2 regions of the Halalkalibacter lacteus genome follow, and region 2 is predicted to be linked to the other one. Evidence: riboswitches for the same ligand, from Rfam matches in the RefSeq annotation. Region 2 holds a riboswitch; the other holds the start of a gene.
What was found. Region 2 has a riboswitch for cyclic di-AMP ahead of SAZ04_RS12705 (potassium channel family protein). Riboswitches for the same ligand answer to the same signal wherever they lie in the genome.
Positions count from the first base shown of each region.

Region 1: another riboswitch for cyclic di-AMP. It lies ahead of SAZ04_RS19880 (potassium channel family protein); the one in region 2 lies ahead of SAZ04_RS12705 (potassium channel family protein).

Region 1 covers NZ_JAWRVL010000043.1:10,108-18,812, forward strand. The annotation lists gene SAZ04_RS19865 (cold-shock protein) at 1-79, shown strand, start outside; gene SAZ04_RS19870 (hypothetical protein) at 206-547, shown strand; gene SAZ04_RS19875 (PRC-barrel domain-containing protein) at 690-1,439, opposite strand; gene SAZ04_RS19880 (potassium channel family protein) at 1,740-2,405, opposite strand; cyclic di-AMP (ydaO/yuaA leader) riboswitch at 2,468-2,618, opposite strand; gene SAZ04_RS19885 (hypothetical protein) at 2,836-3,015, shown strand; gene SAZ04_RS19890 (ATP-binding protein) at 3,049-3,960, shown strand; gene SAZ04_RS19895 (LacI family DNA-binding transcriptional regulator) at 4,224-5,225, shown strand; gene SAZ04_RS19900 (ABC transporter substrate-binding protein) at 5,337-6,698, shown strand; gene SAZ04_RS19905 (LamG-like jellyroll fold domain-containing protein) at 6,772-8,705, shown strand, end outside.
Region 2 covers NZ_JAWRVL010000015.1:96,225-104,929, reverse strand. The annotation lists gene SAZ04_RS12725 (Rrf2 family transcriptional regulator) at 411-845, opposite strand; gene SAZ04_RS12720 (SDR family oxidoreductase) at 1,052-1,927, shown strand; gene SAZ04_RS12715 (hypothetical protein) at 2,176-2,436, shown strand; gene SAZ04_RS12710 (TrkH family potassium uptake protein) at 2,540-3,892, opposite strand; gene SAZ04_RS12705 (potassium channel family protein) at 3,940-4,605, opposite strand; cyclic di-AMP (ydaO/yuaA leader) riboswitch at 4,665-4,811, opposite strand; gene SAZ04_RS12700 (hypothetical protein) at 4,877-5,305, opposite strand; gene SAZ04_RS12695 (magnesium chelatase subunit ChlI family protein) at 5,541-5,708, shown strand; gene SAZ04_RS12690 (2-thiouracil desulfurase family protein) at 5,727-6,188, opposite strand; gene SAZ04_RS12685 (Fur-regulated basic protein FbpA) at 6,294-6,473, opposite strand; gene SAZ04_RS12680 (hypothetical protein) at 6,858-7,034, opposite strand; gene SAZ04_RS12675 (hypothetical protein) at 7,274-7,462, shown strand; gene SAZ04_RS12670 (acyltransferase) at 7,572-8,195, shown strand.

The DNA of each region.
Region 1 (8,705 bases), on a different contig from region 2:
AGACGAAGGCCAAAAAGTTACATTTGACACTGAACAAGGTCAACGTGGACTTCAAGCTACAAACGTAAACAAAGCGTAATGATTAAAGGACTCTATTATAGGGTCCTTTCTTTTTTGAAAATAAAAGCAGGAATTGACATAATAAGTGTAGAAATAAAAAGTAAAATCTAACCAAAATACTAAATAAATAGGAGGTTATATATATATGATATCTAAAAAAACTATGTTACTAGAGGCTTATTCGCTTCTATATGACATCGAAACGAGCTTGAAAAATCTTCTGCTAAAAAAACTGAATCGGCAGCAACATCTTTATGTGAATGACACGTATGCAAACATCCTGACCCACGTTGAAACGTATCAACTTCTCCCCATCACACTGAATGATTACAAACTACTACGGCAAACGATCACAATCAGAAATAAAGTCTGCCATATGAAACCTCTTCAGCAAAGCGAAATCACCCTTTTAGAAAAAGCCCATCGGTTAATTCAAACATCCAATCAAAGAAAAAAGGTGTTTAAACCTTATACTACTTTTAGATAGGTGCCTAGTTTAGTCGTTTTAGTTTCATATGCAATTAATCAGGGTTAGAAAGAAATATGGTTGGGCCTGTATGAAAGGTATGTACAAGCAAGTAAAGGTGACTCATGAAATGGGATATCCATTGAGTCACCTCTACTAATCATTATTTATTTAAAAGGTGTCTTGTTCTTAGGTTATCAACTGGAATCTCCTCTAATTCCAGAACAGAACCCGTTTCAGTTGAGTGTTCTTCAACTTCTGCTGCTCTTAGATTAATCGTAATGTCTTTTGCTACCCAGTCAATTGAGTCAATTGATTCTGGAGAAATGGCCACTTTTCGTCCGGGTAGCCAATCACCTGTATCAATGATGAGATAATGAACGACCCAAGAGTTATCATCTATGACAAAGTCAACGACTGTTCCTAACTCTTCATGATCGATCCCCTTGACGTTATAGCCAAATACTTGTCCTCTTAATTCATTAACACTTCTTAAAAAGGATTGGTCATCTTCCATTTCGGTTACATATTGCTGATCTTCTTTCGTAGATAAGAGGGGGAGATTGCCAGGTCCCCACAAACCGCCGCCAACCCAATACGGTGACCAACCATAATAGCTATGAAGCTCTAATTCTTTTACACGGGTGATCGGCTGATGCTCTTCTACAGAAGGGCTGTTTTTTATTTCGTCTGTTGATGAAAAAATCGAAATATTGTTATTGTCTAACTCGACATTATCGAAAGAGACGGGAGAAACGAGCACTCTTTTTCCTGGTAACCATTTTAATGTATCAACAACTAAATAGCGGATCGTCCATTTTTCACTATCAAAGTACAAATCTTTCACCTTTCCTAAATCACCGTCTGTTGCTTGTACAGTACAAGATTGAATAGTACTAGCTTTGTAAAGCATGATGAACTCCTCCTTTAAAGTTGAATTACTTGTTAAATAACCTTTTTTCGGGCGGAGTAAACATAAGGATGAAAAAAATCGGGAAGTGCCTGGCACTTCCCGATTTTTTTGTTCTTGCTAATGAAAAGGCTAACGTTAGTGGTCCAAACCTTCCAATACAATCATAAAAAAGAGCACTTTCTGTTAGCTAACGCGAAGAAAGTGAGGAATACCGCAAATAAGCTAATAACCACAATCGTTAATAAATGAATAATTATTTGATTTTCCGATGCCAAATGCCTTTTCTCGCGCGTGACATTGTTACATACCTTCTTCCTCGAATCGTTTGAGGTCGTTCTTGTGGCCAATGACAATTAGAATGTCTTTTTGATAAATCATATCTTTTGGTAGGGGAGATACATTAATTTCTTCCCCTCTTTTGATCGCTAAAATCGTACATCCGTACTTCGCCCGAACATGTAAATCAATAAGCGAACGATTGTCGATTTTCTTGGTTGCTAGTAACTCAACGATACTATATTCATCAGACAACTCAATATAATCGACAATCTTTTCAGAAGCTAAATGTTGAGCGATCCGAATCCCCATATCTTGCTCAGGGTGAATAATGCGGTCCGCTCCTATTTTATCAAGTACCTTATGATGATAAATATTTTGTGCTTTTACCCAAACATTGTTAACATCCATTTCTTTTAATACGAGTGTAGTTAAAATACTTGATTGAATGTTATCACCGATGGCGACAATGACATATTCGAAGTTTCTGATCCCTAGAGATTGCAATGCCTTTTCATCTGTGGAATTTGCAACGACTGCATGAGTAGAGAATGCTGTAAACTCATTCACTTTTGTCTCATTCAGATCGATCGCTAATACTTGGTGTCCCATCTTGTATAACTCCTTACAAACACTTCCACCAAAACGCCCCAAACCAATAACGGCAAACTGTTTCTTTTTATCTGCCATTTATATCCACTCCTTTTTAGCAAATAAAAAAGACCATCGCAAAGAATGGTCCTTTAAGACCCTTTCTCTCGAAAAAACGCTGACGAGGTTAGCTGTCGGATTAGGGACTCAAGAGTATCCCCTCTTACATAGTAAGATTCACCCCAAGGACGATTTCTAGCCATCCTAATTGGTTCCCCCGCTCTAAAATCATAGATTAAGCGAATAAAAGGTTAAAAATATATTTGTATGATAAGGAGAATTTACTCCTCTTTAGTAAAGATGTCAATAGGTACCTGGCACCCCAAAAAAAAGAAAGTTCATTTTACACAGGTAAACAAGGAAATATACTGGTAAAATGATAGTAGTCTACGTATCCGGTAGCTATAGTTACTTGAGTAAAGAGAGAAGCTCAATTTAGTTGTTTACTTTGTTTAAAGGGGGGATTGTTGTGACGAGTCGTTTTGAACAGGCATTGGAAGATATGTTGTGGTTTTCGAGCCAGTCAATCGGAGCTAGGACACTTTTTGTTAGTCATATTGAAGAAACGTTTAAAGTGATTAAAGTGTTTAACCAAAATGGCTGCTCCTTGGAAGAGGGGATGGAATTACCTAAAGATCATTCTTTATGAAGCCTGATCCCTTGTGACGGTCGGGAACCGTTAATTATACATGATACGAAAAAAGACGCGAGAGCTAGTGTGTTCGATGCGATTTATGAAGCGAATATCGGATCGTACCTCGGCATGCCTGTCTATCTTTCGAATGGAAAGTTATTTGGAACCGTTTGTGCGATCGATCCAGATCCGTATGCTTTCACGAAACAAGAAATAGAAACGATCAAGCGCTTATCATCGGTTGTGTCCGTCATTATCGAAAACGCGACAAAATCAAGCTATGATGAGTTTGATGATAAATTAATACGGCTTGAAAAACTATCCTTGCTTGGGCAGCTATCAGCGGGATTGGCGCATGAGTTGCGTAATCCGATGCAATCAGTAAGAGGATTTGTACAGTTTTTGTTTGAAGATCAAAAGGAGAACCATTTTCGTGATATTGTGTTAAGCGAAATGGACCGAATGAATCAACTCGTCAATGATTTTCTCATGGCGACGCAACCGAGTGCACCTAAGAGAGACTATTACAACCTAACGGAAATCGTCAATGAGACGGTTGAATTTATGAGAAATGAAGCAACTTTGCATAACGTAGACATTACAAGTTCGTTTGAAACGTCAATTGTAAGAGTGTACGTAGATAAGTCGCAAATTAAACAAGTAGTGATCAATTTAATGAAAAATGCAATCGAAGCAGCTGGAAATGAGGGTGGCACAGTAGCGATCGCGGTTAAAAAGCTAGATGAAAAAGAAGCGGTCATTGAAGTGAACGATAATGGCCCAGGCATTCCAGTATCAATCATCGGACGAATAGGTGAACCGTTCTTTTCAACAAAAGAAGAAGGGACAGGACTCGGATTGTCGATATCGCAAAGAATGATCCAAGAGCATAAAGGTTCGATCTGCTTTGAGAATTTGGAAGATGGGACAAGAGTGACGGTCACGTTGCCGCTTATGTGATGGAGTGGCCGTTGCTTTGTTTTAAAGCCTGCTATGCATAGCAGGCTGCAACGTAAAGAGCCAATGCAGCTTCCTCGAAAAATCTTTTTACGTGCGATTTTCACCTTTTTCAGTGTCCTTACGTGTACGAAGGGGGCAGCCTATTCACTTTAGTTAGTAACATTTTTTTCTAATTAACAAAATGTTCACTTTATTATAAGCTTCGGTTAAACGATTACGTGACAATCATGTTAGTTAAGAAAGCGCTTTAAAGAGGAGAACCTATGACAAGCATAAAGGATGTAGCGAAAGTTGCCAATGTGTCAACAGCAACAGTATCTCATGTTATCAATGGAACAAGGTTTGTTTCAGAAACGACAAAGGTGAGAGTCTTTCAAGCTATGAAGGAGCTAGACTATAAGCCTAATTTAGTAGCGAAAAGTTTACGAAGTCGAAAGTCAATGATTATAGGTTTAATCGTACCAATGGTGTATATGGATACGTCAAACTTCTTTTTTATGGCAATCGCTAATGGGATTGAAACAATCGTTAAACAGAAAGGGTATAACCTCATCTTAGGCAATTCCCATGAAGATCTTAAGACAGAACTTGAACAAATAAAACTGTTTAATACTCAATTAATTGATGGACTGATTATAGCTCCGACAGCTGAAGATGTTACTGAGTATGACGAAGTATTTTCAGGAGATTACCCAGTCATTTTTATTGACCGTAAACCTAAAGGGTATGATGGTGATCTGGTTATGGCGAATAGTTACCAAGGTACTTTTGAAGCGATTGAGACCTTAATAAAAAAGGGACACGAGAAAATTGGTTTTATTACTGGGCACCTTGGAATGACGACAAGCGACGATCGATTAACAGGATATAAGAAAGCACACGAAAAAAATAAGTTGACAGTCGAACCGTCGCTAATAAAAGAAGGAACCCCTAGTTTTGAAGAAGGGTATAAGCAAGCAAAAGAATTGGTTAATAAGAAAGCGGTTACTTCATTGTTTGTTTCGAATAATGTAATGACAATGGGTGCTCTGCGGTTCCTCAATGAAAAACAGATCAAAATACCAGATGAAATTGCCATTATTGGTTTCGATGATTATGATTGGATGAAAATTACAACGCCACCATTAGCAGTGGTCGAACAACCATCCTATGAAATCGGAGAGAAAGCGGTTCATATATTGCTTAATAGGATTAAGAAGGGAAACGAGAGGAACAAGGAATCGGTATTATTACCTACTCAGTTTATTTCTCGAGGATCAGTGTAATGGAGAGCATTCTCCTTTGCACTGATTACGTAATCGATTACGATAACCTTACTGCAATAGAATTTGGATTTAAGGTGAGGAAATCATCAGTAAATAATAACGTACATAAAAATGTATATAGATTGGAATAATATTCCTGGAGATGGATATGAAGAACGAAAAAATTTAATGTTAGCTAGTAACGAGCTTCCTGATGCATTCTACAATGCTGAGTTTTCAGATCATGAAATTGTTAAATATGGTCAAGCAGGATCGATTATTCCGTTAGAGGATTTAATCGAAGAGTATGCTCCAAACCTGAAAGAAATATTTGAACTGAGACCTGAGTTGAAAAGCATGGTTACCGCACCAGATGGTCATATTTATTCTTTGCCTAGAGCAGAAGAAATGGGTTTGAGTGCTGTTCCAAACTTCACATCGATCAACAAATCTTGGTTGGATGAGTTAGGGCTTGATATGCCGACAACACTTGATGAGTATGGCGATGTTTTACGTGCATTCAGAGATCAAGATCCAAATGGTACAGGGAAAGATGATGTCATTCCAATGAGCTTTATGTATAACTTCTGGACTGGGAACTTCGGTGATATGTTTGCTGCATTTGGCATTCCTGACAATGTTGATCATCAAATCGTGCGTGATGGAGAAGTGATTTTCACAGTCGTTCAACCGGAGTATAAGGAAGCAATTGAATATTTTCATGGATGGATTGAAGAGGGTTTAATCGATGATGAATCGTTTACACATGATGTCAGTCAGTATTTTGCAAAAGGGAAGACAAGCCCTGCAACTCTTGGCTCGTATATTTGGTGGGAGACAGAAGAGATCGTTGGACCAGAACGTGCCGATGACTATGTTCTCTTGCCGCCTCTAGAAGGTCCAAATGGTCATAAAATGGTTGGTCGTTCCAATTATTCTGAATACGGAAGAGCTGCGTTTGTCATTACATCAGCAAACGAGCATCCTGAAATTACGATGCGTTGGGTAGATCAGTTATATGAGCCAAAAATGTCTGCTCAAATTAGCTGGGGACCACTTGGCATTATTTATGAAGAAGATGAAAATGGGATGTTAGTAAACAAAGAGCTAGAAGAAGGTGTGTCGATGGGCGAACTTCGCCAAAAAGTGGCTCCGAATGGACCGGTCGTCGTGTTAGCGGAGCATTTTGGAACGGTTGTTGATATGGAATCACGTGCGAAGAAACGTTTACAAGATATTGAAGAAGTGTATGCACCTTATTTAGTGGAAGAAAATTTCCCGCAAATCTTTTTCACAGAAGAGGAGCTCGCCCGAATTAATCGCCTTGAAGTCGATATTCTGGACTTTGTGAATCAGAAACAAGCCGTTTGGTTATTAAATGGTGGAATTGAAGAAGAGTGGGATTCGTATGTTGACCAGCTAGAAAAAATGGGACTAAGCGAATTAATGGAGATCTATCAAGAAGGCTTAGACCGTTTTAACGCAAACTTATAAGCATTGATTCAAGAAAAAGCCGGAACAGTCTTTTAAGTTCCGGCTTCTTTATGAGAGATGGAGGGTGAAACCTGTGAGTGTAAGAAATTCTTCGGTAAAAAAAGACCTCGTTGCACAGTGGACATTTCAAGAGCGAGATGGAAAATCGACATTTGAAAAGGTACAAAACGTTTGTGACCCCGTGCACTATGTATTTCATGACGCAGCTTTTCAGCCTAATAGAAGCATCAAACGTCGAAAAGGGATTCAAGGGAATGCTTTATGGTTTGATGGGTTTTCGACGTATATCAAAAGGGATAAGAAAGCCTTTCACCTACCGACAGGTGCGATGACGATTTCAGTATGGGTGGCGCCTCACACCTTCGGGGGCATAGAGGAAGAAGGGATCACAGCGTTGGTCAATCAACACTTGCGCAAAGAGGAGAGAGGATTCATTCTTGGTTTCCGTAAGTATGGAACGGTTTCTTTTCAAGTTGGATTAACAAGTGGATGGGTTGAGATTTCTACAGAGGAACTGAAAGTGCAAAAGAACCAATGGACAAATATTGCTGCTACGTATGGCGCTAGGGAGGGCTTGCTTGCGATGTATGTAAATGGGAGACAAGTGGCGAAAAAGCAAATAGAAAAAGGGACTCACCTCGTTCCCGCTGATGAGGATTTCGTCATTGGAGGGCATAACGATCCAAAGATGATCGAGCGAACCTTTTCTCTTGGCATGTTTAGCGGTCTGATGGACGAGGTTTGTATTTACGGGCGAGCTTTGTCGTCGGATGAACTACTTGAACAATTTCAAGCGTATTTGTCAGTTCATGGCGGACAAATTCCTGAAATCAAGCTCGAGGATATCGGAATTCATCGTAATGATTTTACGTTAGATGAGCATCGGCCGCAGTATCATCTAACTGCACCGGGACATTGGATGAATGAGCCACATGCACCGCTCTATTATGAAGGAAAGTATCACCTCTTTTATCAGCATAATCCGCAAGGGCCCTATTGGGGAAACATTCATTGGGGGCATTGGGTTAGTGATGATCTCATTCATTGGAAGGATATGCCTGTAGCCCTCTCACCTGAGAAGGAGAGTGTCGATCCAGATGGTACATGGTCAGGATGTGCTCATTATGATGAAGAAGGAGTCCCTGTTTTATTTTTTACAGCTGGGAACAATCGATTTCTTCCGAACCAAATGATTGGCCTTGCTAAAAGCACAGTCAAAAGTGATGGTGACTTAGAGCTGAGAAAGTGGGTCAAACATCCAGAACCTGTGTTGTTGCAGCCAGAAGGATTTGACTTAGATGATGACGGGTTTCGTGATCCATTCGTTTGGAAAGAAGGGAACACGTGGTACCAACTTGTCGGCTCAGGCATAAATGGGCGCGGGGGAACGGCTTTGTTATTTGAATCAGAGAATCTATTGGAATGGTTTTATAGAGGTCCTCTTTATGTAAGTGATTATAGCAAACACCCTCATTTAGGAAGGGTGTGGGAGCTCCCGATTCTTCTATCGCTTGGAACGGATAGCAAAGGCAACGAAAAGTATATTTTTATCATTAGTCCAATTGGTGATGAGGCTGACGTCGAGGTATTCTACTGGATCGGGCAGTGGGACCGCGAGAATGGAGCGTTTATCCCTGATGTAGAAGAGCCGCAGCTGTTTGACTTAGGTGATTTTCACTTTACTGGTCCATCTGCGATGATTGATCCTAAGACAGGGCGCCTGATTTTATTTACCATTGCGCAAGGTGAGCGACCGATCGAATATGAGTATGCTTCTGGCTGGGCACATAATGGTGGGTTGCCTGTTGAACTTTATTTAGCGGATGATGACCGTTTGAAGTTTAGGCCGATTGCTGAAGTGGAAGCCCTTCGAAAGAGAAAGCTACTCGATGTGGAGAACGTAACGATTGCTGAAGTCAATCAATCATTGAAGGGCATTTCAGGAGATATGCTAGAAATTCAAGTGATGTTTCAACCGCAGGAGGAAGGGTCTGCCGGTTTGTATAT
Region 2 (8,705 bases):
TGCAGGAAATTGGAGTGAAAAAGACGACTTATTAGTAAGCTGGTTAGGGAGTATGAAGATACTATAAATATCTTATGAAAAACTGATGTTTGAGTAACGCTGATTACAGCCATTGAAATGTACCACCTTTGACATATCATTTACCACCAAATGACGAAAAGTGTACCAAAGAATGACAGACTGTTTACCACTGCAATCCTTCTGGTGATAAAAGATATAAAACCATATTTTTTAGACTCAAAAGTGTTATAAAAATTTGGGTCAGATTAACTCTTGTATTACGTAGTAGACACATACTGGGCAATAAATATCTTCATTTTAAGTTGACATTGTGAAAGACTGTACTTAAGCTAAACGGAGCAGATTAGTTGAGAAATAAAGAGAAAAGACATTCCTTTGGAATGCCTTTATTAACAGATATTTTCTTTAGTAGCAATATCCTTCACAACATCTTCTAAAGTAACATTTCTTAAAACCTTCTCCATTGCCAATTGTGCTGCTGTGAATAATGGTTCAATTGTATTCTGGATGTTCCTACCTACGGGACAATCAGGATGTGGACTTTCATGTATGCTAAACAATTCTTTCTCCTGTACAACATTCACTGCCTTATAAACGTCGAACAGTGTAATATCAGATAATTCCTTTGCGAGTCTAGCCCCTGCAATACCTGGATGTACCTCTATCAAACCAGCTTTTTTTAGCATTCCCATTAGTTTTCTTATCACGGCTGGGTTCGTGTTAACACTTGAAGCTAAAAATTCAGAAGATGTTACTCCATCTTTATTTAATTCAATTAGAGTCAATATATGAATTCCGACAGCGAATCGGCTGCTGATGGACATGTTCAGTCACCACCTCTATTAATTATTCCGTTATTTAATTTTATATTTCTTCACCATGTAGTTAAATTGGTTACAAGTTTATTATACCAAATTACGAACAAAATAATAAATAGCATTTTACGTGTTGACAAATTGATTACATGTAGTTAGAATGATTACATGTAATCAATGTTGTTACAGATAAAGTCGAATGGGAGGAATACAAAATGAAAATATTAGTTACAGGAGCAACAGGGAAATTAGGTTCAAAGGTTGTAGAATCATTATTGAAATCTATACCTGCAAGTGAACTGGCAGTGAGTGTTCGAAACCCAGAGAAAGCAGAAGGACTTCGTGTTCGTGGAGTGGAAGTTCGTCAAGGAGATTTTGATCGTCCAGAAACATTAGATAGTGCTTTTACAGGGATTGACCGCTTATTACTTATTTCTGCCGATGGTGACAATGAAACAAGAATTCATCAACATACTAATGCTGTCCAAGCAGCTGAGCATGCAGGGGTAAAATTTATTGCTTACACAAGTTTAGCAAATGCAACAGAAAGTAAAAACTTAATGGCTCCTCCTCATGTTGCGACAGAAGCAGCCATCATTAAGACAGGTATCCCATATTCTTTCTTGCGTAACAATTGGTATTTGGAAAACGAACTCGGAAGCATTCAAGGTGCTATGGGGGGAGCTCCATGGGTAACTTCTGCTGGAGAAGGTAAGGTAGGCTGGGCACTGCAACAAGATTATGCAGATGCAACGGCAGCGGTTCTTGTTGGAAACGGTCACGAAAATACAGTTTATGAACTTTCTGGTCCTCTTTTAACTCAAGAAGAATTGGCAACTGCTCTTGGTAATGTATTGGGTAATGAAATACTACCTGTACAACAAATTAGTGACGAAAAATATGCAGAGATCATGAAAGGGTTAGGTTTACCTGATTTTGTGATTCCGATTGTAGTAGGAATTCAAGAAAGCATTCGAAACGGTTCACTAGAAGTTGAAAGCAATGATTTTGAAAAAGTACTTGGTCGTCCAGTTACTCCAATTAACGAAGCTCTTACCCAACTCGTTAATGCAATTTCACAAACTAAATAAAATGAACTGAAAGAACCGACATTAAGTCGGTTTTTTTGCGAATTATGCACTTTTAATCCTAAAAAAGAGATTAAAAAATGAATATTCTTTTGAGTGTAAATAGAAGTATACTCTTATTAAAGTAACAGCTAATAGAATCTATGTCTGATTTTCAGCAATCGGGCGCAATTCCAGAATAAGAATTGCGCTCTATCTTTATGTAAAGGAACTAGAAAAAGCAAAAGTGAATTATAGCGTTATAGAAAATAATGAGAAAGACCCAGTTTTTTTCCGATCCACCAAAGGCGATTGATGTAAATCGAGAATATATTCTGATATACGAGTATCCAACAAAAGAGGATATGGAAAAAGACGCTTCTAGTATCCATCCAAATGAGAATATTGGAAATGCTTTATTTAGTTATATATCGGACCCTCATTACTTTAAAAAGGGGAATATAATTGTTCAATATGCAGGCAAGAATAAAAGAGGAAAAAAAGCCTGTATCAATGATTACTTGGTAATCTAAGATACAGGCTTTATTTTTAGGTAACTATTGTCCTTATATACATTTAACTCGTAAGAACGTCATTGTCTTGAGTTAAGGTAAAATACCTAATAGATGCTCAAGGTTACCCAATAATCACTTTCTCTTTTGGATAATGATAGTGCTCATCTGTAAGCTTTCCTCTAATGATAAATAAGAATGCAAACACTCCAATTCGACCGACAAACATCAGAAAGATGATCGTTAATTTACCAGCTGTAGTTAGATCAGGAGTAATCCCCATAGATAATCCTGTCGTTCCAAATGCCGAGCAAACCTCAAAGATGATCGCGATTAAAGGAAAAGGCTCAATATAGGAAAGAAATATAACAGCTGACCCTGTGAGCATAATTGCAACACTAATGACTATAAATGACTTTAACATATCCTCTTGATCAATTTCTCTTCCAAATATTTTAATAGAACTTCTTCCACGAGCAAAAGTATAAATTGTCAAAATAATAATGGCAAAAGTGGTGGTTCGAATTCCTCCACCTACACTACTTGGAGATGCCCCAATAAACATAAGGGCGCTCAAGAATAACTGTGTAGGAATATAAAATTCTGCAATATCCATTGTTGCTAGTCCACCATTTCTGGTAGTTACAGATTGGAATAAAGCATAAAAAAACGTTTCATGCCAAGTTTTATCAAGGAAAAAGTGATTTCTTTCTAATAAAAGGATACCAAGAAACCCAACCAGAACAAGCAACCCAAACGTTGTTGTTGTTAATTTTGTATAAAGGGAGAAACGCTTATTAAATGGTTTTTCTTTTGACGTAAGAAATTCTTTTAATTCAATTAGAACAGGGAAGCCAATGGCACCTAATACTAATAAAATCATATTTACAAATTGAACAAAATAATCATGAGCAAAGGGCTCTAGTGAACTACCGGTAATGTCAAACCCAGCATTTGTTGTGGCGCTTACTGATGCAAAGAAACCTTGGATAAATGCTTCTTGCCAAGTCGGGAAATATTGTAGAAAGTGTATACTGAGAATTAGAGCACCAACAGCCTCAATAGCTAGAATCATAATCAAAATCTGTTTCATGATCATAACTAACCCTGCCATTTCTCCACGGTTTTGGTCCGTCATGATCAATTGCCTTTCTCGTAATCCAATCTTTTTGCGAAAGAGCATCCAGACGAAAGTTCCTAATGTCATAATCCCAATTCCACCAAATTGCAGAACAAAAGCAAGGATAAAGGTCCCTGGCACACTAAAGGTTTCTGCGGTGGAAACAACCGTTAGTCCTGTTACACTTACCGCACTTACAGCAGTGAATAGAGCTTCTATAAAACCCCATTGAGTACCAGGATTTTGTGCAATAGGTAAACTAAATAAAATCATTGCAACAATTACTGCAACAACGTAATACAAAACAATAATCTGCACAGCTGATAGATGACTTAAATGCTCTTTTATTTTAGCCATATAAAAAACCTTCTTTAATAGTTTATTTACTTCATAACATTACTTATCTACAAGCCTTCATCTTCAAAACGTTTTAAGTCATTCTTATGTCCAATGACAATAAGGAGATCTTTTTCTATGATGACTTCTTCAGGTATAGGTGACACATTCACATCCTCACCACGTTTAATGGCTAGAATGGTACATCCATACTCAGCTCGTATATTTAAATCAATAAGTGATTTATTATTAACCTTATTTGTAGCCAATAACTCCACTATGCTGTACTTATTTGATAGTTCGATATAGTCTACAATTTTTTCGGAGGTTAGATGTTGGGCAATCCGTATGCCCATATCGTGTTCTGGATGGATTATTCGGTCAGCGCCTATCTTTTCAAGAACCTTATGGTGATAAGAATTTTGCGCTTTGACCCAGACGTTAGGTATATCATTTTCTTTTAACACAAGCGTTGTTAAAATACTGGTTTGTATATCATCTCCGATAGCAACTACTACATGTTCAAAGTTTCTAATCCCTAAAGTCAGTAATGCCTTTTCATCTGCAGAGTTTGCTATAACAGCATACGTAGCATATTGAGCAAATTCAGTAACCTTTGTTTCATTAATGTCAATAGCTAATACTTGATGGCCCATCCTAAATAATTCTTTACATATACTTCCTCCAAAACGACCTAAACCAATAACTGCAAACTGTTTCTTTTTTTCTGCCACTCCAAGCTGCTCCTTTTTCTCCAAATAAAAAAGACCATCACAAAGAATGGTCCCAAAGAACCTTCTCTTTAATAACGCTTACGAGGTTAGCTGTCGGATTAGGGACTAAGAGTATCCCGTCTTACTAAGTAAGATTCACCCCAAGATGGTTAAATATCCATCAATAGTGGTTCCCCCGCTCATGAATGATTAAGCGAATAAAGGTTTAATATAATATTTTAACTACTAGAAAAGTTACTCCTCTTTATCGATCTTGTCAATATAAATATTCTTAACGAACATCCATGATCTTTTTATAGGACTCTTTACTACATATGACGTAAAGCTCTGATTCACTTGGAATACGTTCACCTAATTTAGACAATATATTAAAGTCATTTCCATCTGAGATTAAGTTTGCTCCTAGCTTTTTTAAATCATCAAAAGCATCATTATACGTATCCCAAACTTGTTTTTTCTTTATTTTACGTATATCAACGCCGCTTCTTCTACTTAAAAGTTCCATAATTAGTTTACTAGATCCTTTATCAACTGCAGCTTTAGCCATAAGATCAGATAATGCCTCATCCGCAATAATAAATTCATCAACATTTGAATGCTCAAAATTTGATATGTGCTTTTCCTTGAGAATCTCTACTATCGTGTAAATTTCTTTATTCATTTCTACAGCATAACTCTCAATAGATGAGACGATTAACAATGATTGTCCATCTGCAGTGACTAAACAGAAGGGTTAACTTTTTTATTCTGACAGTCATTTTCATGATTTCAAATATAAACAGCATGTAATAACCTCCTTTAGAACTTACAATCTTTTTATATTTCCCTGTCTAAGCTGAAAATATAAAGAGAACTAATGAAAGACGGGGAAGAATTATATTCATAACTGTTAGGCATTGGAATAGGAAAAGGTATGAGAGGATTTAACTCTAAATATTAATTTTAAAATCATTCGTTTAGCTAGGACGATTGCTGATTTAAAGGGAGAAGAGTCAGTAAGCAATGAAAGCCTGTTAATGGCCATAAGGTTAAGGAAGTTGAAGAATAAAGTCATGATGGACCGCGATATGTTGACTGGGGAGAAGGGTGATGTGAAGTACTAGTCAAATTTGGCTTCTCCTTTATGTTAAAAAATCAGCCAGTTGTTCTTCAGAAATGACCTGTATCTTGTTTCTTTTCAATAAGGCTGAAGTGACTCCATCCCCAGCAATTTTAGTCCCATTAAATCCGCCATCGTAAATCATCGAACTTCCGCAAGAAGGGCTGTTTTCTTTTAGAACAACAAGGGTGGCGTTCAGTTCTTTTACCATTTGGAATGCCGTATACGCCCCTCTTAGGTAAAGCTCTGTTACGTCATTGCCTGACTGATCGATTACTTTCGCCTTCCCGTCCAACACATCATAGCCATCTCCGCCTGTGATTTCAGCAGGTTCTCTCGGGGTTGAAAACCCGCCAAGCAATTCAGGGCAGACCGTTACGGCTTTCTTCTCATCATCAACTAGTTGATGTATCTTTTCATTTAAACAATGTGTTCCGTTATACCTTACGTTTAATCCTGCTAAGCAGGAGCTTACTACGATCATGGATTGCGCCTCTTTCATTAGGTGAAAACCTATTTGAATGTAGCTTCGTCGTTGTTGGTATGGAATCCTTCTTAAAATATGAATAAGAGCGTGTTTAGAACATAGTCATCTAAGCACGCTCTTTTTATGATGATTTTCTTTTTTTAAGGATGCGTAAATTTGTTCAATATCTGTAAGGGTTAGTTCAAATAAGTGCTTGTCTTCACTTTTGTAGATTCCTACGTTAATAAGCTTTTTAATCAGTTTCTCTTTACGAGCTTCTACTTGTTTTCGCAATTCTCCCATTGCTATCATCTCCTTACCTAATCGAGCAGCTTCCAATTCATTTCAGTCTGCTCGGTTTCTTTTTCTCTTTGTGACGTAAAAACAAGTATCATCCGTATTATAGACAACAATTGGCAATCCAAAACTGATTTTTCATATGTTACAGGATTTTACATATTGAGAATGGAAACGGGCGTAATTCTCTAGAGATTTTTGATCAGTTTTCTTTATTTCCTTAATAAAATGTTTACAATTGGAGGTGTGGGATTGCCAGATGCATCGGTAAAAGAGTCGCGAGAGCGTCAGGGCCGATTCGTGATCGAATGGACATTCTATAGTAACAAATAGATAGAAAATAAAAAATGGAATCAGGGATGGCAACTCTGATTCCGTTTTATTTTTGTTTTACTTTAATTCCTTTGCAATTTTCTTTAGATAATCTGGTATTTTATTTTCTGTTTGACATTGATGACAATAGAAAATATTAACTGTTTGGTTGGAGAAGTAATGATGCAATACATGTTTCGTTAGTTCAGTAGGGAAACCACAGCTTGTACAAAATGCTAAGTATTTATAGTTCATATAATCCTACCACCTTTACGAAGTGTTAGTACTTATATATGGTCTTTCTATTAGATTATGACTGAAACATTTTGGATTGTGGTTCCTGACGATCGCAATCAATTAAAAGAGATCGTAATATTTTTAATACACGAATCAATTGTCGGCTTAAACCAATCGTCTGAGGCGCGGTCGTTAGGCTGAGTAGGGAAGGTGTCAGTACTAGAAGAAAAATGGAAGAGGGTAAAATCGGATGATTGTTGAATAGAAAAGAAGAGGAGGAGGGTGGTAAAGATGAGAAGGAATTACAGCTATATCCTAAAAATGGTTCCGAAGGTTTTTCAAATCGTTTTAAATGTTTCTCTTGTGTGCTTAGCTGGGATTCTTTCTTTTTTACTAGTGAAGGAATTGTTCGTATTTGCTCAGATTTTATTGGCAGATGGCGCTAATGATTATAAGGTATTCCTTGCTATAATCCATCTTTTTCATCTCAACTCATATTCAAATAATGATACAATTCAATATATGTAATAATATGGTTTGAATTAGGAGGCTTTAATGATTTTACAAGAAGAAATTAAAGGGTTAAAAACAAAGATCTATGGAAAAAACAATGTGTTAGATTTACATGAGGATAATTACACCTTTAGAAATGTTGAGTTGAAAATTACTGGTTCCAAAAATAAAATTATTATTGGAAAGGACGCTAAACTTTCTAACCTATTGATCCATATAGGAGGGTCAAATAATGAAATCTACATTGGTGTGGAAACAGACATTATTGGTCACATTCATCTAAAAGGAAAACGCCAAAAAATCTCTATTGGTGATCGCACTACCTTTAAAAATGTGTACCTTCTTTCAGGAGAAGGAAAAAACATTGAGATTGGTGAGGACTGTATGTTCTCTTACGATATAGCTGTACGAACTACAGATGCTCATTCGGTTCTTGATGTAGAAACGAAAGAACGCTTAAATATAGCGAAAGACGTTACAATAGGAAATCATGTATGGGTTGCAGCCAATGTTCTTATTTCTAAAGGTTCAGTAATCCCAGATGATTGTATCATTGGTGCTAGATCTGTTGTGACTAAACCTTTTACTGATCCGCATTGTACGATTGCAGGTTCTCCAGCCAAAATAATAAAAACTGGAGTTACGTGGACTAGAGATAGAATATAAGTCGCAATAATTAAACTAAATCTATTTTTATTATGTTAAAAATATCAAAGTTACTATTAATGCCCCCTAGACTTTTTCAAGGGGCATTTTCATTGAGGATTCCGAGTGTTCTCGGTTCCCGTCCCATGTCAAGAAAACAGCGCATTTGGTCGTCGTACGGCTTTATTTGAAAGTCAAAAAGAAGATCGTGTGTTTGATTTTTCAAAGTGAAATGCAAAAGTATGAGGCTCTTATCCTATACCTACTAAGCTACGAAGAAAATTGTAAAATCATTGTGGAAAATGGGGAAATAAATAATAGTTACTAATTACGAGGAAAGGCATAGGCTTCAATACCTTGAGTATAGTAGTATGTAATTCAATAGGAGGGATTCAATATGCCTCCTACACCAAATGAGAAAAATTTGGACATTAACTATAATTGACTCAACTTTCGCACCTTGAAAATTGACCTTTCTGTATGTCTAGCAAAGCTTTTAGGTTTACTAACTCCACTGCTTGGCAAGTGCCG